Regions from separate parts of the Stenotrophomonas sp. YJH_SMC_79 genome, predicted to be linked through region 1. Evidence: riboswitches for the same ligand, from Rfam matches in the RefSeq annotation. Region 1 holds a riboswitch; the other holds the start of a gene.
The links. Region 1 has a riboswitch for thiamine pyrophosphate ahead of thiC (phosphomethylpyrimidine synthase ThiC). Riboswitches for the same ligand answer to the same signal wherever they lie in the genome.
Positions count from the first base shown of each region.

Region 2: another riboswitch for thiamine pyrophosphate. It lies ahead of AC5P57_RS18535 (TonB-dependent siderophore receptor); the one in region 1 lies ahead of thiC (phosphomethylpyrimidine synthase ThiC).

Region 1 covers NZ_JCAFRK010000003.1:845,577-857,245, reverse strand. Annotated here, with positions in the region: gene AC5P57_RS14925 (TonB-dependent receptor plug domain-containing protein) at 1-1,486, opposite strand, end outside; gene AC5P57_RS14920 (helix-turn-helix transcriptional regulator) at 1,536-2,435, opposite strand; gene AC5P57_RS14915 (winged helix-turn-helix domain-containing protein) at 2,550-4,880, opposite strand; gene AC5P57_RS14910 (ion channel) at 5,150-5,821, opposite strand; gene thiC (phosphomethylpyrimidine synthase ThiC) at 5,937-7,781, opposite strand; TPP riboswitch at 7,864-7,965, opposite strand; gene AC5P57_RS14900 (BCCT family transporter) at 8,231-9,808, shown strand; gene ggt (gamma-glutamyltransferase) at 10,437-11,669, opposite strand, start outside.
Region 2 covers NZ_JCAFRK010000005.1:206,460-218,128, reverse strand. Annotated here, with positions in the region: gene AC5P57_RS18585 (DUF2306 domain-containing protein) at 1-658, opposite strand, end outside; gene AC5P57_RS18580 (glyoxalase superfamily protein) at 855-1,229, shown strand; gene AC5P57_RS18575 (hypothetical protein) at 1,243-1,929, opposite strand; gene AC5P57_RS18570 (hypothetical protein) at 2,086-2,358, opposite strand; gene AC5P57_RS18565 (DUF2268 domain-containing putative Zn-dependent protease) at 2,571-3,521, opposite strand; gene AC5P57_RS18560 (OmpO family porin) at 3,728-4,303, shown strand; gene AC5P57_RS18555 (hypothetical protein) at 4,464-4,787, shown strand; gene AC5P57_RS18550 (Dyp-type peroxidase) at 4,902-5,876, shown strand; gene AC5P57_RS18545 (hypothetical protein) at 5,963-6,379, shown strand; gene pnuC (nicotinamide riboside transporter PnuC) at 6,485-7,054, opposite strand; gene AC5P57_RS18535 (TonB-dependent siderophore receptor) at 7,063-9,252, opposite strand; TPP riboswitch at 9,323-9,418, opposite strand; gene AC5P57_RS18530 (phosphotransferase enzyme family protein) at 9,528-10,652, opposite strand; gene AC5P57_RS18525 (glycine zipper 2TM domain-containing protein) at 10,781-11,188, opposite strand; gene AC5P57_RS18520 (peptidoglycan-binding domain-containing protein) at 11,435-11,669, opposite strand, start outside.

The sequences.
Region 1 (11,669 bases):
GCAGGTCGAACGGGACGCAGCTGCCCGGGCTGGTGCCCAGCGCGATCGGGTTGGCAGCGGTGCCGCACTGGGCGACGCCGTTGGCGTTGATGAACGACGGGCCGAGGGCGTTCTTCAGTGCCAGCAGGTTGATGTTGCCCGAGCTGGTCTGGGTCACATCGAACTGGTTGTAGTTGATGCCCACATCCCAGTCGAACGGACGGTTGTTGAAGTCGAAGTTGCCTTCCAGGGCCGCGTCGAAGTGCAGCGACTTGACGTTGTTCTGGGTGATGCGCGGCAGTTCGAAGATACGACGGCCCCAGCCACCGATGTCAACGCCGGCGCCCGGGTTGGCCCAGTTGCCCAGCGGGTTGTAGATGCTGTCCTTGCTGATCGCCACCGGGAACTGCGGCTGCGAGGTGCCGGTCAGCGGGTAGCCGGCGATCTGGCGCTTGGAGTCACGCTCGGAGTACATCGCCGTCGACTTCAGACGCAGGTTGTCGTTGATGTCGTAGCTGGCCGAGGTGAACATGGTCTTCGACTCAGCGCCCTGGTTCAGCATCATCTGCTGCGAGGCGTTGTAGTAGTCGTCCAGACCAATCAGGTGGTAGTTGTTGAAGTTGTTCGACGGCTGGCCAACGCCGACCGGGGTGTCCCACGAACCGGTGTGGTTGACCACCCAGGTGTTCGGGACCCACTTGCCAGCCTTGTTGTATTCACCAGCACCGGCGGTGCCTTCGGCACGCGGATCGGTGAAGCGGCCCCACGGGCCCGCCGGGCTCAGACCGTCTTCCTTGTGGCCCTGGCCATAGGAGTACTGGGTCAGGCCACGATCCTTGGCCCACACCGGATCTTCCTTGATGTAGTTCGCGCCGAACACGATCGAGGAGCGCTCGCCGGTGGCACCCAGGGTCAGGCTGTACTGGGTCTTGGAACCGTCGCCGTGGCTGTTCTGGCCGTAATAGGCACTGGCCTCGGCGCCGTCGAAGTTCTTGCGCAGGATGATGTTGACCACGCCGGAGATGGCGTCGGAACCGTAGATCGCCGAGGCGCCGTCCTTCAGGACTTCAATGCGCTCGATCAGCGAGGTCGGGATGGTCGACATGTCGGTGAAGCCGGCCAGGCTGGTGCTCCAGCGCTTGCCGTTGACCAGCACCAGCGTGCGCTGCTCACCCAGGTTGTACAGGCTGACGTACTGGCCGCCCTGTTCCGGGTTGGACGCCAGCACGGCCGCCTTGCTGAAGGTCTGGGTGCCTGCCACGGACAGGTTCTGCAGCAGGTCGCCGACGCTGACCAGGCCCGAACGCTGGATGTCCTCATGGCTTACGGTGAGGACCGGCTGGGAGGTTTCCACATCCACCGAGCGGATGCGGGAGCCGGTGACTTCCAGGCGATCAAGGGTGGTCGGGGCACTGGCTTCCTGTGCGGAAGCAAATGCCGGTGCCAGCGCCAGCGCGATGCCGGCGGGCAGCAGGCCCAGCCGCACGGCAGGGGTGCGAACGTTCATCAATCTCTCCAAGGTACGTGTTAGTAGCGTGTTAAAACGCTCCAGCACGTTACGATTGCGTTGCGATGCTGTATTTGCGCGACCCAACCGTAGACTTTGCAGAGTGTGGCGGGAGCAAGCCGCCGTTTTCCCTGAACCGGGAAGCAGACTGCCCATAACGGGCACGGAAGGCCCGGGCGAAGCTGCAGCAGTTGTCGAATCCGCTGGCTGCGGCGACCTCGCCCACCATCATGTCGGTGTCGCGCAGCAGATCGGCGGCCCGCTCCAGGCGCAACCGTGCCGAAAGCGACTGGGGGCTCTCTTCATAAAGGCTCTGGAAGGTCTTGGAGAGGTACCAGCTGGAGAAGTTGGTCAGTTCGGCGAGTTCGCCGATCCGCACCACCCTGTGGCTGTTGCCCTCCAGATAGAGGCGGGCACGCTGCATGCGGCCGAACACCTGGCGCTTGCGGCTGCGTGAGCGACCGGGGCAGCGCTGTACGTTGTCGGCTAGGTCACGCTGCAGGCCGGCCAGATGCAACAGCAGCGGCCGCAGCGCCTGCGCGGGCAGGCCGCTGTCGAGCGCATCGCGCCACAGGCGCAGGGCAACGCGGGCGTCGCCGCGGCTCATGCGACCACGACCGGCATACAGGCCGCAATCGGCCATCTCGGACAGCACCCGCATCGCCTCCGCATTCAGGCTGAGGCCCACGCACAGTCCGTTACGGCCGGCCTGCACCAGCGGGCGCGACTCCTTCTCGAAGGCGATCCACTCGCCATGGCGCAGGCGGAAACGCCCTTCCTTGGCTTCCACCCAGGAGCTGCCCCGGACCTGCAGCCAGACCGTGAAGCTTGACCCTGCCGTCTGCAGGCTGCCGAGCCGGGCCACGCCCATGCAGGTCGGCGCGAGATCATCGAGCGCCTTGTCGAGGGAGACGGTTTGGCCACGATCGGCCAGCGAGAGTTGACGCATGGGGCACCACGGGTTTGCCTGATACAGGCTTCCGTTTTGCCTAATCAGGTGTCAGCCCGTCAGGAAAATCCGCCGAGATCGCCACGAATTCGCGGCGAGAACTCCACGAAGAAATCACGAAGAGATATTTTTCTTAAGGATCAACGACTTGAGAAATGCCGGGAACAGGGCTGGCGCCGACCGGGGCAGCTGCATGACGCCGATGTCAGCGCCATCGCTGACCGCCAGGGCGACGTACAGATCCCGGCCATCGGCGCTGGCACTGATGCCGTTGCCCGCGCTGAGCCGCTGCCGGTCCAGGCAGCGCTCGGGGGCTTCGGTCCCGGCCTGGATATGGATCAAGGTCGTACCGCACGCGGTCGAATTGCCGAGATACCCGATGCCACCGGTGCCTGCCACCGTCCAGGTGCGATAGCGCCATCGGCTGGGCCGGTCTTCACTGACCTGCTGCACGCTGGCCGGGGACAGTGCCGCATCCACCGACCACAAACCGCCGGACGCCAGGCGTGTGAACAGCACGCGGCCATCACCCCGATCGAAACGTGCCTGGGAGACGCCATCGATGCTGGCCAGGCGGCGCCAGGGGGTTACGCTGCGATCGAACAGGCTCAATCGGGTGCGCTGCTCTGCATCGCGCTCGACCACCAGCAACTGTTCCGGGGTTGCCCCGTACAGGGCCTGCAGGGGCTGATCGACCGGAACCGGCAACGGTTGCAGGTGCTCGTCGCGCGGCGCGATCTCGTAGACCACGGTGCGCCCATGCTCATCACGCCCGACCACCAGCAACTGGCGGCTGTCGGCCGACCAGTCCGGCGCCTGCCGCCCCTCCGGACGCAGGCCCTCGATCGGCCGCAGTGAATCGGGCCGCTGCATGTCCGCCCACCACAGCGCGAAACTGCCGGAACGATCGGATGTGAAGACCAGCTGGCGACCGTCGGGCGCCGCCATCGGCTGCCCGTCACGCCCGCTGGACGCGAACAGCCGCTCGGCGCTGCCGCCGGCCATCGGCACCTTGAACACGCCGAACTGGGCACGGCGGTGAACGAAGGCCAGCACGTCGCCGTGGCGTGACACCGCAGGCCATTGTGCGTCGTCGAGGCCGGCATCACGCAGGGTGCGGCGCTCGACGTCCAGGTAGTACAGCCGCACCTCGCTGTCCACGCGCCGGCCGAACACGATGCTGCGACCATCGCCCAGCCAGGCCCAGCCACGCTGTTCGGCCGATTCGTTGGTCAACTGCTCCAGCTCGCCGCCCCCGGCCGGCATCCGCCACAGGTCGCCCATCTGCGGATTGCGCACGAACACCAGCCACTTGCCGTCGGGCGAGTAGCGTGGCGCGTAGTCAAAATCATCCTGGTCGACCGCATAGTCCAACGCCCGCCACTGGCCGCTGGCCAGGTCGAGCACACGGATGCCGCGATGGGCATAGCGGCCCACCATGCTGCCAAAGACCAGGCCGCGGCCATCCGGAGTCCAGTCGAAGCTGAGCAGTTCGGTTCCGTCGCAGCGGGTCGCCTGGCGCACACCGCCGCCGGTCGCGCTGGCGATCAGCACCTGGCAACCGCCGTCGGCTCCAAAGCGGGCAAAAGCGATCTCGCGCCCGTCCGGTGACCAGCTCGGGAAGCGGTCACTGGCTCCCTTCGGCGGCAGCGCCAGCTGCCGGGCCGGCGCATTGCCCGAGGTCTGCACCTTGATCGCGCCACCACCGGCGCCGTCCTCGTTGGCGCCTTCGTAGGCAACCTGGGAGCCATCCGGCGAAAGCGTGGGATAGGTTTCAAAACCACTGGTGGCGGTGATCAAGCGGTAGGGACGCTGCGGGCTGCCGATCACCCGCACGCCGTTCTCGACCGCGGCATCCACCGGTGAGCTCGGCTCCGGCCCACGCCGGAGCAGCAATGTGGCCATGACCAGCAGCGCGGCCAGCATCATCACACCCAGCACCCACAACAGCTGGCGGCGCAGCTGGCGCCAGCCGCGCCGGCGTGAAGGCGCTGCCGGCACGGCCATCGCCGGAATCGTGCCGGTACCGTCCGGCGACGGCATCACGTCCGCAACGGCTACCGCTTCCACTTCCGCCACCGGCTCGAAGTCGTCCAGCGCCTGCACCGGCACCAGCAGCCGATAACCGCTCTTGGCGATGGTCTCGATGTAGGCCTGGCTGTTGTCGTCGTCGTTGGCGAACGCCTTGCGCAGCTGGGTGACGGCCTGGGTCAGCACGTCATTGGTCGGCAACGTATCGGGCCAGACCTCGGCAAACAGCTCTTCACGGGTAACCACGCGCCCCGGCTGCCGCATCAACACGCGCAGCACGCCCAGCGCTTTCGGCGTCAGCCGCCGCGGACGGCGCGCGCCTTCGACCTCGACCTCACGCGAGGACAAGGTAATGACGCAGTCGCCGACCTGCACGCGGTCGGCCTCGATGGGCGTGAGTTCGCTGCTGTTCATTTTCCGCTATACAGTAGGGACGGGACCTGGGCAGGGCTCACCAGCAATACCGTCCCCACCGTCCCTGGACAGGGTCATCGAAAAGCCAGATTCCGCACAAAGCATCGGCGCATACCGCAAAAACAATAACGCCCCCGGATATTAGCCTAAGCCGGTTACCCCGCCTATGACGGGGTCGACACTCAGGCTCTCTCTCGCCGACGCATTCACATAATCTGCATCACTATTCGCGCCCTTTTGGGCGCGAAATTTTTATCTGGCGTTCATTTTCACATGCGCCGAAGCATGGTCAATCCGACCAGACGCGACACCACCAGGCCGATATACATGACGCCTGCGAACTGTTCGAGCATCACCAGGGCCCGTGCCTGCGGGTGCAGCGGCACGACGTCGCTCAATCCAACACCGGACAACAAGCTGAAGCTCAGATAAAGCAGCTCCATCCAACTGCGCTCGGGGCCCGCGGTCGTACCCTGGAAACTGCCTGGATACCACTGCTGGCACACCGCGAACGCAAAGGCGAACGCCCAGGCCAGCAGGGTGAAGGTTGCCCCGGCCGCGAACAGCTCGTCGCGGGTCACTCGATGGTCCTGCAGCATGTAGGCGATCAATGCCCCCGCCGTATAGAAGTACAGCAGGCTTTCCAGCAGCTGTGCCGTGGTCAGCAGCGCGCTGCGGTCCAGAAGCGCCCCAGCCAGCGAGAACACCACCGAGGGAATGGCCAGCAGCAATGCCAGCCAGGTTCCCAACGGGCTGCGCTGGACCACCCACAGCGCCAGGCCGAGCACCGCCATGCCGAACATGCCCAGCGCCGCCCGGCCAGCGGCGGTGTCATCCAGCGCGGGATACAGCAGGACCGCCAGCAGCTGGGCCCCCAGCAGCCATGCCGAGGGGTGGCGGCGGGCGATTGCCAGCCAGCGGGTGGTCAAGGCAACAGGCATGGCGTCCTTTCCGCTGGGCAGTGGCCGGAGCATAACGGGTCGCGCCGTGCCACGCCCGGCGGTTCTCCTGGACCGCGGCGCCGTCCAGGCATGGCCCGGCGCTACCGGTGCAGCATCATCCCTGGCGGTAGACCTCGGCACCGGCAGCACGGAACTCCTGCGACTTCTCCTTCATGCCGGCCTCTGCGTAGTCACGTACGTCCTGGGTGATCTTCATCGAACAGAAGTGCGGGCCGCACATCGAGCAGAAATGGGCCAGCTTGTGCGCGTCCTTCGGCAGCGTCTCGTCGTGGAATTCCTTGGCCTTCTCCGGATCCAGGCCGAGATGGAACTGGTCTTCCCAGCGGAACTCGAAGCGCGCCTTGCTCAGCGCGTTGTCACGCACCTGCGCGCCCGGATGGCCTTTGGCCAGGTCGGCTGCATGCGCGGCGATGCGATAGGCCATGATGCCGTCGCGCACGTCCTGGCGGTTGGGCAGGCCGAGGTGCTCCTTCGGCGTCACGTAGCAGAGCATGGCCGTACCGAACCAGCCGATCATTGCCGCGCCGATCGCACTGGTGATGTGGTCGTAGCCGGGTGCGATGTCGGTGGTCAGCGGGCCCAGCGTATAGAACGGCGCTTCGCCGCACTCACGCAGCTGCTTGTCCATGTTCTCCTTGATCAGCTGCATCGGCACATGGCCGGGGCCTTCGATCATGGTCTGCACATCGTGCTTCCAGGCAATCTTCGTCAGCTCACCCAGCGTTTCCAGCTCACCGAACTGCGCGGCGTCGTTGGCATCGGCGATGCAGCCCGGGCGCAGGCCGTCACCCAGCGAGAAGGTCACGTCGTAGGCCTTCATGATCTCGCAGATGTCTTCGAAATGCGTGTAGAGGAAATTCTCCTTGTGGTGCGCCAGGCACCACTTGGCCATGATCGAGCCACCACGGCTGACGATGCCGGTAACACGCTTGGCAGTGAGCGGCACATAGCGCAACAGCACGCCGGCATGAATGGTGAAGTAGTCCACGCCCTGCTCGGCCTGCTCGATCAGCGTGTCGCGGAAGATCTCCCAGGTGAGCGCCTCGGCACGGCCGTCGACCTTTTCCAGCGCCTGGTAGATCGGCACGGTGCCGATCGCCACCGGCGAGTTGCGGATGATCCACTCGCGGGTTTCGTGGATGTGCTTGCCGGTGGACAGGTCCATCACCGTGTCACCGCCCCAGCGGATCGCCCACACCAGCTTCTCCACTTCCTCGGCAATGCCCGAAGAGACGGCGCTATTGCCGATGTTGGCGTTGATCTTGGTCAGGAAATTGCGGCCGATGATCATCGGCTCGCTTTCCGGGTGGTTGATGTTGTTGGGCAGCACCGCACGGCCACGGGCGATTTCGTCGCGCACGAACTCCGGGGTGATGATGTTCTGGATCGACGCGCCGAACGCCTCGCCCGGGTGCTGCTGCAGCAGGCCGGCATCGCGGATCGCGTCCAGCCGCTGGTTCTCGCGGATGGCGACGAATTCCATTTCCGGCGTGATGATGCCGCGGCGCGCGTAATGCATCTGGGTGACGTTGGCACCTGCACGCGCACGGCGTGGCAGGCTGCGCGCGGGGAAGCGCACCGCATCGAGCTTCGGGTCATGCTCGCGATCGCGGCCGAACGAAGAGCTCAGTCCTTCGAGCTGCTCGGTATCGCCACGTTCCTCCACCCAACCGCGACGCAGCTCCGGCAAACCGGCGGACAGATCGATGCGCACCTCCGGATCGGTGTACGGACCTGATGTGTCATAGACCGTGACCGGTGCATTCTCTTCGCCACCGAACAGCGTCGGCGTGCGGGTCAACGCGATCTCGCGCATCGGCACCTGCAGATCCGGACGCGAACCGGGCACGTGGATCTTGCGCGAGCCGGGAATGGGCCGGGTCACGGATTCGGAGAGTTGCTGGGCCTGTTGCTGCAGGGCGGAGAGCTGTGCGTTCATCGGGCATCGTCCAGGAAGGTCAGGGACGAAGCGGCGGCGCACTGCTGCCGCGCCCGGACGGTCCTTGGGCGGAGTCCGGGCATGGCTGCACTGCAAAGCTTCCCTACGCCGGTATGAGCCGGATCAGGTTCCAAGGGACTGTCTCAACCGTGGCCACATGGCCGCGGTACCCCCGCTTCTTGGTGTGCATTAGAGCATAGACCGCCCGCCTCCGGAGTTGCTCCCGGGGTCAGATCCACTTTCCTGCGGAAAGCGGATCTGACCCCAATCGCTATTCGTTAACAGAACCGTGACATCGCGTTCAGTAACGTGCACGCGCATCGTGTCGTCGCGAACGATGCTTATCTCGCCGCCTTCGCGGCTCCTGCCCGGTCTGTGCTGCATGTCGCCGGCCCCTCGCAGCAAGCTCTGCTCGCTCCCCTCAATCCCTTGATCGGAGAAGCTCCTTCATGGTGTTTCGCGTTTCCATCGCACTGGTTCTGCTTCTGGTGCTGCTTGCCGGTGTTGCACCGGGCCCCTTCAATACGGTGGTGCAGTCGGTACTCGCCGATGTCGTCCGCAGTGTCGGCTGGCTCTATCTTCTGGTCGTGTTCCTGGCGCTGACTTTCCTGATGTACTTGGCATTCGGTCGCTTCGGCAACCTGCGCATCGGTGGTGAAGATGCCGAGCCGGAATTCTCCCGCGCCAGCTGGATGTCGATGCTGTTCGCTGCCGGCATGGGCATCGGCCTGGTGTTCTGGGGTGCGGCCGAACCGATCTCGCATTTCAGCAAGCCGCCCGAGGGCCTGGCGCCGCAAAGCATGGACGCCGCGCGCGCCTCGATGCGCTATGCATTCTTCCACTGGGGCCTGCATCCGTGGGCGATCTATGCGCTGATCGGCCTGGCGATGGCCTGGTTCCAGTTCAACCGCAACGGGCGCGGCCTGGTCAGCGACATGCTGCAACCGATCATCGGCCGTCACCATCGCGGCTGGATCGGTCGGGTAGTCAACATCGCTGCCGTAGTTGCCACGGCGATTGGTGTCGCCACCACGCTCGGCTTCGGCACCATCCAGATCGCGGCAGGTATCGAACGCGTCTTCAGCGTGCAGGCCACCGTCGCGGTGCAGATGACCATCATTGCCGTCGCCTTCGTGCTGTACATGGCCTCCACCGCCAGTGGCGTGGAACGCGGGGTGAAATGGCTGTCCAACTTCAACCTGGCATTGGCTGCGTTGCTGGCAGCCATCCTGCTGGTGCTTGGGCCGACCGGCTTCATCTTCGATACGTTCACCACCACGCTGGGCTCCTACCTCAACCAGCTGGTGACGATGAGCCTGCGCATGTCGCCTTTTTCGGGTAGCACCTGGGTGGCGGACTGGACGATCTTCTACTGGGCCTGGTGGATCTCGTGGGCACCGTTCGTGGGATCGTTCATCGCGCGCATCTCGCGTGGCCGCAGCGTGCGCGAATTCGTGATCGGCGTAGTGCTCGCGCCGACGCTGCTGGGCTTCTTCTGGTTCGCGGTGTTCGGCGGCACCGCGCTGTGGGCACAGATCTTCGGCCATGCCGATCTGGTGCAGGCGCTGGGCAATGGCTACGAGACGGTGCTGTTCACACTGTTCGACAGCATGCCGCTACCGCTGTTGCTGTCGTGCATCGCGCTGGTACTGCTGATGATCTTCTTCGTAACCTCGGCCGATTCGGCGGTACTGGTGCTGGCCAGCATGTCCACCGACGAGGCCGGCGACCCACCGCTGAAGCGCAAGCTGGCCTGGGGCATTGCGGTGGCGTTGATCGCAGCGGCGTTGCTGCTGGCCGGTGGACTGGACGCGCTGCAGGGCATGATCACGATCGCAGCATTGCCGTTCGCGTTGCTGATGGTGCTGGTGATGGTGTCGCTGTACCGGGTTCTGGACCAGGAGTACACGCGTGAGCGACGTCAGGCGCAGCGCCAGCGGCACATGATCGATGCGTGGATCGCGCGCGAGATGGCGGCGCAGGAGGAGACGCAGGTGGAGGCGGCGCGGGCGCAGGATCAGGGTTGAGTTTGTTTTGCAGGGCTTGCAGCCCTGCACCTGCTCAATGCAACGGCAACGGCCGAAGCAGGAGCGGCTCTGGGTTGCTGCTGGTTTGGCGGGGAGGGGACAGCTGGCGGGACACGCCGCAAGTACATCCCTGTAGGCTCGGCCACGGCATCCATGCCGTGGACGGTCCCGCCAGCTGTCCCCTCCCCGCCTCCGACAATTTCCCGGTGACGGCAGTAGATCCACGCCATGCGTGGATGAGGTGTATCGAAAAACAAGAAGGGGTCGGATCCGTTTTCCTGCGGAAAACGGATCCGACCCCACCCCAAAGCCCGCGACTGTTGCCGTTGCCTTTGCTCTTGCTCTTCTTTTTTCTTTTCCTGCGGTGGCGGCCACGGAAACTGTCAGGGGCCGGGCGGGTGGGCTGGGCGGGGGTGTCAGCCGCATGGGCCCGAGGCATGCCTCGGGCGGGTTGGGCAGGACGCCCAACCCCGGTCTTGCCGTGTGCGCAGGACAGCGCACACGAGCAAGCGGCTGCCAAGCCTGCAGGGACGGATTCACGGCGTCCCCCGACCAGCCCACCCGCCCGGCCAAGCCTCATATCACTGCCATCACCGCAGAGGGGGCTCAGCCCGGTGGCCGGGAAACCTCAATACCCCGCTGCCTGCCCATCCTTGCGACTCTCCGAAGCACCGTAATACACCCCGGTCTCAGGATCACGCATGATTGCCTGGTAGCCGCCATACGGGCCGTCGGCAAACACGATGCGATGCCCCTTGCGCATCAGCGCGCGCACCGTCTCGTACGGGAAGCCGGTTTCCAGATTCACTTCACCACCGTCGGTCATCGCCGTGGCCTGGCCGGTCGGTTCGGTTGAGCCTTCATGCTGGATGCGCGGTGCATCGCCGGCTTCCTGCAGGTTCATCCCGAAGTCCACCAGGTTCATCACGATCTGCGCGTGGCCCTGCGGCTGCATCGCGCCCCCCATCACGCCGAAGCTGGCATACGGCTTGCCGCCCTTGGTGATGAAGGCCGGAATGATGGTCTGGAACGGGCGCTTGCCCGGCGCGTAGCCGTTGGGATGGTTCTTCTGCAGCACGAACATCTCGCCACGATCCTGCAGGATGAAGCCCAGCCCGGGCGGCGCCATGCCGCTACCCATGCCGCGGTAGTTGGACTGGATCAGCGACACCATCATGCCGTCGGCGTCGGCCACGGTCATGTAGATCGTGTCGCCCTCTTCCAGCTGCTTCGGCGTGCCCGGCTGCACTTCCTTCAACGCCTTGTCCATCGAGATCAGCGCGCGGCGCTGCGCGGCGTACTCCTTGGAGATCAGCTTCTGCACCGGCGCCGGCTGGAACGCCATGTCGGCGTAGAAGCGTGCGCGGTCGGCGAAGGCCAGCTTCTTCGCTTCAACGAACAGGTGTACATGCTCCGGTGAACCGAACGGGATTTTCGAGAAGTCGTAGCCTTCCAGCACGTTGAGGATCTGCAGCGCGGCAATGCCCTGGCTGTTCGGCGGCAGTTCCCACACGTCGTAGCCACGGTAGTTGCTGCTGACCGGCTCGACCCATTCACCGCGGTGGTCGGCCAGGTCCTGGTAACTCAGGTAGCCGCCGTTGGCCTTGAAGTAGTCGCCGATGGTGTGGGCGATCTCGCCCTTGTAGAAAGCATCACGGCCGCCGTCGGCGATCTTCTGCAGGGTGCTGGCCAGGTTCGGGTTCTTCCACATCTCGCCCTTGCGCGGGGCGTGGCCGTTGATCGTGAACTGCTCCTTGAAGCCCGGGTACTGCGACAGCTTCGGCACCGAGCGGTCCCAGTAGTAGGCGATCACTTCGGCCACCGGGTGGCCCTCGCGTGCGTAGCGGATGGCCGGCGCCAG
Region 2 (11,669 bases), on a different contig from region 1:
TGGCCGATGAGCGCCGCGGCCATCGCAATACCAGTTCGCAGACCGTCAGGTTGAACAACCAGCAGCCGCAGGCGGCGGCCAGATAGACCGGGGCGAAGGGTAGATGCAGCACGCCCAGCCCGATGCCCAGGATCAGCCGGAACGATATCGCCGACGCGGTAAGAGCGATGCTGCGCCACATCCATTGCCGGTGCCTGGCCAGGTTGCCGGCCAGCGCGTGGCCGACGCCGATGCCGGTTGTGGCCAACCATGCCACGGCAAGCAGGCCAAAGGCGATGCCGGTAGGCGCTCCACCTTCGGCGTGGAATGCCAGGGAGAGGCCGGCCAGCCCGGCAATCAGCACCCCGCCCGCATACAGTCCGCCACTCAGCCGATGCAGGCGGGGGACGTACCGCTGGATCCATCCGTTCATCTGCAACGGCGCCAGCAACAGGGCCAGCCCGCCGCCGAAGAGGTGGGCGGGAACATCCAGGCCGGATGCTGCGAACTTCATCTGCAGGGGATTGTCCGCGTGTGGCTGGCCGTACAGCACGGCGAAGGCGTAGGCCGCCACGGCGGCGCAGAGCAGGGTGAAGACCAGCCCGGCCGTCCAGCGGGCGGCCTTGGGAAAGCGGTGTGGCATCTCGGAACCTCCTTGGGGAAATGGAGGCCCGAGCATGGGTACGACGAGGCGGAAAATCGTCCAGATCGGCGGAGTCGTACATGGGACCGGTGGAGGAGTACGGCCAGGGTGACCCGTTGACAGTGGCAACGGTGGCTGGCTGTGCTCGTTCGCTGTTTCAGATGGTCAGGCCCGGGGACCGGTGGGAAGCTATGATCAGCCAACACCGGAGCATGGAAGGACTGTCGAGCCCATGAAGATCGAGTCCATCTCTCCCATCCTTTCAGTAGACCATCTCGCGGAGTCGATAGCGTTCTACCGCAGCGTGCTCGGATTCGAACTGGCATGGTCGTGGGGCGATCCAGCGGACATTGCCGCCGTCTGCCGCGACGGGGTGGAGATCACCCTCACGCAACAGGCCGATAGCAAGCCTGCAGGCGCGGCACATGTCTATCTGGGCATATCCGGTATCGACGACTATTACGAAACGCTTGCGGGCTCGAACGTCACGATCATCGTCCCCATCGGGGACAGGCCCTACGGCATGCGCGATTTCCGCATAGCGGACCCAAGTGGCAATGAGCTCAGCATCGGGCAAGTCATGGAGAACAGGGACAACGCCCGTTAGCGTGCATTGCCCATTACTTGCTCGCGCGCCGCGCGCCTTTCTCGTCTTCGTCCTTTGCATCCCCACGGCTCTGCGCGAACTCCGGGAACGTCTTCGCGATCGAATCCTTGTCCGGCAGGATGTAGAACACACCACCCTTCTCGAACGTGGACTGCACGATCTGCTCGTAGAACGCAGGTGTGACGTTGATGCAGCCGTGCGTAACGCGGTTGTCGTCCGGCGAAGGTGATGCCAGCCGTTCGGCGCGCTTCTCTTTCGGGGTGCCTGGCGGAAGCGGGTGCATCGAGACGGCGGAATCGTAGTCCACCCACAGCACGCGACCGGCATCGTCGGAGGGGCCGTAGCCACCAATGAAACGGCCCGCCGGGGTGGTGCGGTCATGGCCTGGAATCGCACTCAGCGCGAGCTTGGCAACGCCGGGCGCCGAGTGATCGCCGATGGCCGAACCGAACAGCGCCGGTGCCGCGCCACGCAGCTTGCCGTCTCCACCGAAGACCAGTACCTGCGCGGCCGCCTTGTCCATGATCGCGAACGGATAACCCTGGTTGTCCTTGCTGGCGACCACCCAGCCGGCCAGCTCGATCACTGTCTCGGAGACGCCCTGGTCAGCGGGAAGTTCATCGACTGCGGCCACCGGAGGTGCAGGTGCGTCCTTGTCCCTGGCATTGGCTACGCCGCTGCACGCAACGACCAGTGCCATGGCCAGTGCGGCATGGAGGGCGCGGCGTGCAGGGGAGGAGGAAGTGCGAATGGGACGGCTCCTTGCAATGCAATCTTGGTGGAAGGATGCCAGTGGCCGGTGAAGGCCACTGGTTCCCGATACAGAGGTGGATCAATTCAATCGGTGAGGGAGCGATTAACCGCGCGGCTTGCGGCCGGCAGGTGCCCTTTCAAGCTGCTGCACGCGGCCTTCGATCTGGTCCAGACGCTGGTTGGCCTGCTGCGCCGACTGGTTGGCGGACTCGGCACTCTGGGCGGCGCCCTGCACCTTTACATCGAGCTGGTCGAGACGCGAGTTGATCGTTGCAAACTCGTTCTTGTAAGAGGCGCAAGCGCCAAGGCTCACGGTGGCGATGAGCGCCACGCTGAGTGCACGGGCCATCTTCATGTGTTGCGAGGTCAGTTTCATTCCACTCCCTCCTTCGTCTGGGGAAGCTGGAATATAGCGGCGTTTGTTCCCGGCGCTACCAAGCGCTTTCAGCTGGAATTTGAGTACGTGGATGGGCTGTGAAGGCCTGCAAATCAACAAACCTTAACAAGCGGGATCAAGCGAGCTGATCTGCATCGGCGTATCGCCTTGTGCCTGTTAAACATCACCCATTCACCTGCATGAAGCCGGCATCACGGCATGCGCGTCTGCGTGCTTTCGCCTGCTCCGCACGCAGGTTGCCATCCACTTGCTTCCAACAGCGCTGCAGCGTTTCCAGGCTGGACATCCAGCAGTTCGGCGATGGCGTTGCGCGTGTCGGGCGCGCGCGCAACATAGGCATGGGCGATGCGGTAGCCGATCCAGTAGCCGAGATCTCCGCGGCGCGCGTCGTCGCCGGGGCCGTTGTACAGCCACCTCGAAAGATCGGTACCCATGCTGTCCTGCAGGAAGGCGCGCTCCAGCGCACACTCGCGACCCTGCGTCCAACGCTGCAGATGTGCGTTGGCCGGTTGCCCGGAGATCCGTTCGGCCACGTATTCGGCACCGCCTTCCAGCAGCGTCTGATAGAGCAGGGTGGGCTGCTCGACGTCCACACGTGCACCGGGCTGTTGCACGTGCACGTACTCATGGGCGATCAGGTGCACGAAGCGGTCACTTACATCGGCCTGCATCCAGTCGGCGTTGCACAGCGCTTCCAGTCCGATGACCACACCTGCTTCGGTGGTCACGCCACCACTGTTGCCGCGGCCCACCAGTACGGTGACCGGGGGAAAGCGCGCAGATGGCAACAGGGCGCCCAGTTGATCGACGGCAGCGGCGACGCGCGTGCGGATCGATGGCAATGCTCTCGCGCAGGTTCTCGCTTTCGCAAACAATGCCGGCTTGTCCTGGATGGCCCTGGCCAGCCGCTCCATCGAGCCGATACGGCTGTCGGTGAAGCTGCGCAGGGCATCCGTACCCGCATCCAGATAGCCGTGTTGCAGATCATCGGCGCTTGGGCGCCCGTGGTTGGCGTCCAACACCTTGAAGAAGCGCGTGACATCGTCTGTCTGTACGACGATGTGCCCGGCAGCAACGACGTGATCAGCTGCCTGTGCCTGCAGCAGCGCGACCGGCGAGGCGATCAGGATCAGTGCCCGCATCAGGCATCGAGCGTGGTGAGCGTTAGAAGCCGACAGCAATGCCATGCGGAGTTCCCTGAACGCCAGCCTTATTTATACACCAGTCAGTTCAATATTCAGGGTTGATTAGACCCCCTAACGGATAATTCACACCTGTCGACCGCCTCCTCTCTCTCCCCCTCCCGGGAGGCGGTCGACGAAACCAAAATAATTAAAGGTGTGTCCCGATGAACAAGAATTCGCTGCTTGCCCTGGGTCTTCTGGCTGCTCTGCCGTTCGCTGCATCGGCAACCGATGGCCTGTCGTACAACTACGTTGAAGGCGGCTACGTGAACACCGATGCCAAGGGCGGCGACGCCGATGGCTGGAAGGTGAAGGGTTCCGTGGCGGTGCACCCGAACTTCCACATCTTCGGCGACTACAGCGCGCAGGAGACCGACAAGTTCAAGAATGACGTCGACCAGTGGCGCATCGGCGCCGGCTACAACTACGGCATCGCACCGAACACCGACCTGGTGGCTCGCGTTGCGTACCAGAAGTACGACATGAAGCATGGCCTGGACTTCAACGGCTACTCCACCGAGGTTGGCGTGCGCACCGCGTTCAACCCGTACGTGGAAGGCTACGTGATGGCCGGCTACGAGGACTACACCAAGAAGCACGGCATCAACCCGGACGGCGAGTTCTATGGCCGTGTCGGCGCCACCGCCAAGTTCAACCAGAACTGGGGCCTGAGTGGCGAAGTGAAGCTGGCCAAGGCTGGCGACCGCGAGTGGTTCGTGGGCCCGCGCTTCACCTGGTAACAAACGCCTGTCGTTAGTGCGTGTTGTGCTGGCGTGTGACTCTCTCTCTCCCACACGCCAACCGAAGCCCGGCCTCGCGCCGGGCTTCACTTTTTCCGGGACCCCTGAGGCATCGGTAATGCGCGGGCATACTGTCAGCCCACCGGATAGCAGATTCCGCATGCAGACCTCCCTTTGCGCATACGTGCAGCAGGCCGATGGCAACACCGTGCAGGTGGTGTTTGTGGATACCGCCGCGCAGCCGGCGCTGGGTGCGCTTGGTTTTCAGGGCGTGCCGCCGATCCTGCATGCCTCTGTCGCCGACGATGCCGCCAAGGCCCGCATGTTCGTCGCATTGCGCGATCTGGGCGTGGCCTTCTCGGCAGGGCGCGAGTGGTGCCCGGGCGAGGTGTTCGCTTGGCTGCGCGAGCGCGGCCTGCTGGAAGGCGCGTACCTGCGCATCGCCTGGACGGGCACGCAGCAGTTCCAGTTGACCCGGGCGTAGTGCGGCGCTGCTGGCGGCGGAACGAGAACCGCTCCGGCCGCGCGCGGGTGGTTCGGCTATGATCGCCCGCACATCGCCACGCGATGCGCCCGCCTCAAGCCAGCAGGAACCGCCGTGAACTCCCAGCCCGCACCGATCACCGCCCTCAATCACACGCTCGACAACGAGCCGCAGCAGATCACTGCGCCGCTCACCCATTCGGCGGCATTCCTGGTGCTGAAGGTGAAGGATGACGAGGCGTCGATCGCCAAGGCACGCGAGGTGCTGGCCAGCACCGATGATCTGATCAAGAACACCGCCATCCGCGAGATCGAGCGCACCTTTACCTGCAACGTGGCCATTGGCCACCGCGTGTGGCAGCCGCTGGTCGGCACCACGCCGCCGCGCGAGCTGAAGCCGTTCCGCGAGATCAAGGGTGCGACCCACACGGCCGTGTCCACACCCGGTGACCTGCTGTACCACGTCCGTGCACGCACGATGGATCTGATCGTGGCGTTCGAGCGCAACCTGCTGATGGCCTTTGGCGATGCGGTGGAAACGGTCGATGACGTGGCCGGCTTCCGCTACTTCGATGGCCGCGACCTGCTCGATTTCGTTGACGGCACCGCCAACCCGGAAGGGCTGTCGCTGCCGGAAGCCACCATCGTGGGCGAGGAAGACCCGGAGCATGCCGGTGGCAGCTACGTGGTGGTGCAGAAGTACCTGCACAATCTTGATGCGTGGCGCGCACAGAAGACCGAAGCGCAGGAAGCGATCATCGGCCGCACCAAGCACGACAACATCGAGCTGGACGATGCGCCGGCCGATGCGCAGAAGTCGCACAAGACCCTGTGCACCATTGAAGACGCCGACGGCGAACACGAGATCCTGCGCGACAACATGCCGTTCGCCAACCCGGGCCGTGGCGAGTACGGCACCTACTTCATTGGTTACACCCGCCGCCTGTGGGTGATCGAGAAGATGCTCGAGCGCATGTTCATCGGCAATCCCGCGCCGCTGCACGACCGCATCCTGGACTTCTCCACCGCCACCACCGGCGTGACCTTCTTCGCGCCCTCGCGCAAGGCGCTGGCCGACCTGGGCGATTGATCGCGCCGGGCCATCACGGCCCGCCATCTGCCTGTCATCTATGGCGCCGACCATGGCGCGCTGGATGGGAGTGCAGGAGGCAGGCGATGGCCAAGACTGGGAACGGGACCGGCGTGCGGCGCTGGTGGCGGCCACTGGCCGCGTTGTTCGGCGCGTTGGCACTGGGGAGTGCCAGCGTTTCCGCGCAGGATGCCCCTGCGCACTGGATGGCCTACGCCGCCGCCGTGGGTGGCCAGCTGCAGCAGCGCCTGCAGCAGGAACAGGATCCGCAGGCGCAGCGCGTGCTGGAATGGCTGCAGGCACATCCGGATGCACCGACGCCGTTGCCGGTGAGCGTGTGGATCGCGGCGGATGGTCGCATTTCGAAGCTGGAATTCGACAGCCTGGGTGATGCCCAGGTCGACGCCGACCTGCGCGCGACGCTGCAGGCCGCGCCGTTGCAGGCGGCCCCACCGGCCGACATGCGGCAGCCGCTGCGGCTGGGCCTGCTGCTTACCCAGTAGATCCACGCCATGCGTGGATGTGCCTGGTAACCGACCGTGGTCGGCAGGCGCGCGCCAACCACGGTTGGCGACTACCGGTGTTCCTCAGCCACGCATGGCGTGGCTCTACTGCGTTGCCACCTGCGGCTCGCGCGCGGCGGCGCTCCATGCGCGCAGGCCGAACACGGCCAGGCCGAGGAAGAACACGTACAGCGCGGCGGTCACGTGCAGCGACTTGAACAGGTAGGCGCCGACGTAGACCACGTCCACCGCGATCCACACCCACCAGCAGGCCACGTGGCGGCGTGCCTGCCACCACTGGCCAACCAGGCTCAGTGCGGTCAGCATCGCGTCCAGCCACGGCAGCGCAGCGTCGGTGAAGGTGTGCATGCCGGCTCCCAACGCCACGCCACCGCACAGGCCGATGGCCAGGTCGCGCAGCAGCTTGCCGCGCGCCAACGGCACGATGCGGATGCTGCCTTCATCGGCAGCATGCTGGCGCCAGTTGAGCCAGCCATAGACCAGGAAGCCACCGAAGGCGACCTGCAGCAGGGTGTCCGAGTACAGCTTGGCCTCGGCGAACACCACGCCATACAGCGTCACCGACAGCAGGCCGACCGGCCACGCCACCAGCCGGCGCTTGGCCATCAGCCAAACGCCGAGGATGCTGCACAGCGCGGCGGTCCACTCCAGCATCACGCCGCTCACAGCGCGAACGTCACCGACAGGCGGGCCTGTCGCGGTGCGCCGGGGAACAGGTAGTAGTCACCGCCGCTGCTGCCGGTATCGCGCCAGTAGAAGCGGTTGAACACGTTGTCCACCGACAGGTTCCAGGTCACCGCGCGCTCGTGCAGGCGATGCTGGAAACGCAGGCCCGCGTCGAACACCGAGTAGTCGGGCGCGCGCACGCCACCGTCGGCGCGGGCCACGTTGGCACCGGCATAGCGCCAGCCACCGGTCACATCCAGGCCCTGCACGAACGGCAGCGCATAGGCCACGTGCACGCTGGCGCGCACCTTCGGCACGTTCACCAGTTGATGGCCTTCATAGGCCGGTGTGCCGGTGTCGCGCGCGCGCGCCTGCAGCACGCTGGCGCTGGCCACGATCTGCAGCGCATCGGTCAGCTGGCCGTTGGCGGTCAGCTCCAGGCCGGTGTGGGTCTGCGTGCCTTCCTCAACGAAGGTGTAGCCGACGTCGCTGTTGTCGGGCTTGGCGTACTGGTACGGCTGCGAAATGCGGAACACCGCCGCGCTCAGCGTCAGTGCTTCGACCGGCACGTACTTCACGCCCACTTCCAGCTGCCGGGACTGCACCGATGGCAGGAAGGTATCGGCGTTGCTGGTCCAGAACGGCGCTTCCTGGCCCAGCGAAATGCCGCGCACGTAGCTGGCATAGGCGTTGAGCTGGTCGGTGGCCTTCCACACCACGGCGGTCTGCGGCAGGAAGCGCGACAGACGGCTGTGGCGCTGCGGGGTGCCGCGCTTGTCGTAGGCGCGCTCGTCCAGGCGCACGAAGCGGCCGCCGGCCAGCCACTGCCAGTCGTCGCCGAAGCTCATCCGGTCCAGCGCGAAGAACGCGGTCTGGCGGCTGTCCAGGCGCCGTGCGGACGGCCCCGGCATCTTCGGCGACGGCACGAACACCTGCACCGGTGCGTCGTGGATGTTGCTGGTGCCGACGTACTCGTTGACGCTCGGGCGCTTGTCCACGGTGCGGCGGAAGTAGTCGGCACCGAGGGTCAGCTCATGGCCGACGTTGCCGGTCTCGAAGCGGCCACGCAGTTCGGCACGCGCCTGCTGGTTGCGGCGGGTGTCGTCCGGGCTGCGGTAGTCGTAGACGTCGTAGTCGCCATTGGGCGCGAAGTAGTTGCCCGGCACGCTGCCATCGGCGCACTGCGTGGCGTAGTAGCAGCCATAGGCGAAGGCGACGTTGTCATCGATCACCGACCGGCTGTGGCCCACCGACACGCGCGACTGCCAGGCGTCGTTGAAATCATAGGTGTGCAGGGCGGTGATGTTGGTGCTGGCGATATCCACCGGGCGCTGCCACGGCTGGTAGCCGAGCAGGTGCTCGCGGTCGACGCCGCGCGGCAGGTCGCGCGCGCCCAGCAGCTGGTAACCCGACACCGAACGCTGCGAGCTGGTCTGGTAGTTGGCATCCACTTCCAGCTTGCCGCGCTCGCCGATCAGCCAGTCGGCGGCCAACGAGTAGAAATTGCGGCGGCCATCGGCGTGCTCGACATAGGAGTTGCTGGAATCCCACGCGGCATTCAGGCGCAGGCCGAAACGCGGGGTGATCCAGTGGCCGACATCGACGGCGACGTAGCGCGAGCCTTCCGAATCGGTGCCGAGCGTGGCAGTGCGTACCTCGGCCGGGCGCTTGCCGATGTAGTTGATGATGCCGCCCGGTGCCATCACGCCTGCGGCCAGGCCGGCTTCGCCCTTGAGGATTTCCACCGACTGCACATTCTCCAGCGCCAGGCGCTGTTCGCCGGCGATGGACAGGCCGTTGAAGCGGTAGCCGGTGGCGGCGTCCAGGGCGAAGCCACGGATGGCGATGTTCTGGTAGTAGCCCACCGGCGCGTAGGCATCGCCCAGTGAGGCATCGTTGCTGGCCAGCTCGGACAGCGAACGCACCTGGCGGCGGTCGAGGTAGTCACGCTCGAGCACGTTCACCGAGGCCGGCGTGTCCTTCCAGGAACCACCACCGAAGGCATTCACGCGCGAGGTATCGGCCTTCGGTTTGCCGGCCTGCACGCGCACTGCTGCCAGTTCGGTCGGCGAGCGTTCGGCGCCGGTGGCAGCCGCATCGGGGGACGCTTCGGCGTCGCTGGCGTGCAGCGGCAGCGCGGCGCAGAGGGCGAGGGAGAGCAGGGTGGGGCGCAGGCAGCGGTTCATTCGGTTCGTCTTCGGACAACAAGGGAGACGAAGCGACGGCGCGCAGGTGCACCGGCCCATGATGGGGGTGTGGCTGCGGCTCAAAGCTCCCTACGCCGGTGCAAACCGGATCAGGTTCCAAGGGACTCTCTCAGCCTGGCAGATCCAGGCACCCCCGCTTCAGGTGACCATTTCACTACAAATGGTACGGATTTGCGAGCCGGTGCCCTTCAGGCTGCGAGGTCAGATCCCTTTCCGCAGGAAAGGGATCTGACCCCAACGGTGTCCCAACCGGGTCACGCTACGGCGTGCAGCGCCTGCAGCAGTGCCTGTCCCGGCGCGCTGTGGAACCATGCCGGATGCCCCAGCATGAAGGGCTGCCACGCTACGTCGGCATTGGCGGTCGAGCCGGTGACGCCTTCGAAGTACTCCACTTCGGACAGTGCGAAGTCGAAATGGACCATCGGCAGCAGGTCGGCCAGCAGGCGCACGCGTGCCGCCGACAGCGGCAGCACCTGGCGATAGCCGTCGAGCAGGGCCAGCGCGATATCGATGCGCACCGCCTCCATGCCGTGCTCCAGTTCCAGCCACGCCACCGCGTTGCGCTCGATCGCCGTGGCGAGGTCGAACAGCGCGCTGGTGGGCGAGGCCAGGCCGAAATCCAGCACGGTACTGATCTGCCCATCGCGCCACAGCAGGTTGGAGACATGCCAGTCGTTGTGCGCCCACAACCGTGGCTCGTCGCGCAGGCGCTGGGCCAGGCCGGCATGCCACGGCAGCACGTCGCGCCGCAGCTGCGCTTCCCATGGAATGCGCGCGAGATAGCGGGCCAGCCCGGGGCGCTCGTGCAGCCCTGCCTTGATGGCCGCGATCGGATCGTCGGCACGGATCAGATCGTCGCGCGCGACCAGCACATGGGTGCTGCGCTGGGGCGCGTGGTAGCTGGCCGCAGCACGGTGCAGCTGCGCGAGTGCACGCCCGGCCTCGCGGGCCTGCGCGACGTCGGTCAGCAGCGACCACGACACGGCATCGCGGTACAGGTCCTCGCCGACGCCGATCGCATGCAGCTCGAAGGTCCATTCGCCATGTTCGACCGCAGTGCGGCCATCGGTCGCCGGCAGCACCTGCACCACCGGTACGTCCTCTGCGGCGAGATGGGCGATGAAGCGGTGCTCTTCTTCCAGGCAGGCCGCGCTGCGCACGCTGTGGTGATGGCGCTTGACGAACACCGCGCCGTCCACGCCGTCGACGATGGCGGCGGCCGACAGCGGTCGCGGGCTGTGCCAGCAGGGATGGCTGTGCTCGTCCAGCTGCGGGTAACGCGCACTCAGCCACGCAATGTCCGCCGCGCTGATCGGCGGCCAGTCGGCAGCGACCTCGTCGTTGTTGAGGCCCTGCACGCGGTGGGAGGAAGAAGTCATGCCGCAGCCCCAGTGGGGAAAGTCACATCCAAGGCTGCGCATTCAACGCCATGCGCGCGGCCAACGCAAACGGGCGGGTCATCGACCCGCCCGTGCCTGCATCAGCTGCGATGATGCCGTCGCGCCGCTTACCAGCCGCGATGGCGGCCGCGGTCGTTGTAGTAGCGGTTGTCGTAGTAGCGCTGGCGCTGCCAGCGACGGTCGTCGCCACGGTCGTAGTAGCCGCTGCGGTAATAGCCACGATCGTAGCGGCGGTCGTAGCGGTTGTCGTAGTAACGGTTGTCGTAATAGCGACGGTCGCGGCGGTCGGACGTGGTCAGGTTGCCGATCGCGCCGCCGGCCACGGCACCGCCGACAGTGGCAGCGGGATCACCGTTGGAGAGCAGGTTGCCGGCCACGCCACCGACCACGGCACCGACCAGGGTGCGCTTGTCCTTCCTCGACATCGCGCTGGCATCGCTGACCACGGCAACACCGGCCACCAGTGCCAGGGTCATCGCCAGACCACGGAAGCTGAGTGTGGAAGTACTGAGCATGTTCGTTCTCCTGTGGGGTGCATGCCACGCTGGGCAGGGAGGGCGCGGGCGCCCCGGCTGCCGTGGAGACCACGCTGACGTTCCAACATTGCCGGAACATTGCCTGGCCCACCGTGCGGCTTGCGCATTCATCTAGCGGCAGGCGGCATGAAGCAAGGCTGAAAGCGGCCGCGGCCGCTCAGCTGGCAGAAAGGGAAAGGGCCGCGCATGGCGCGGCCCTTCCCTGGTCTGCAAGGCGCCGCGGGCTCAGACGCCCATGGCCTTCTGTGCCTGCCGGGCCTGCTCCTGCTGGGCGTCCTGCTGCTGATGCAGCACGTTCGGCGCGCCCTGCACGGCACCGCTGCTGAGCGCCAGGCTCTGCTCGCTGGCTGCACGGGTCTCCACCGCCACGCGGCTGGCGGCGGGGTCGCCGATCGTGCCCTGCACGGCAAACAGGCGCTCACCGTTCGGGCTCGGCACCACCGTGTCGATGCGCTGCAGG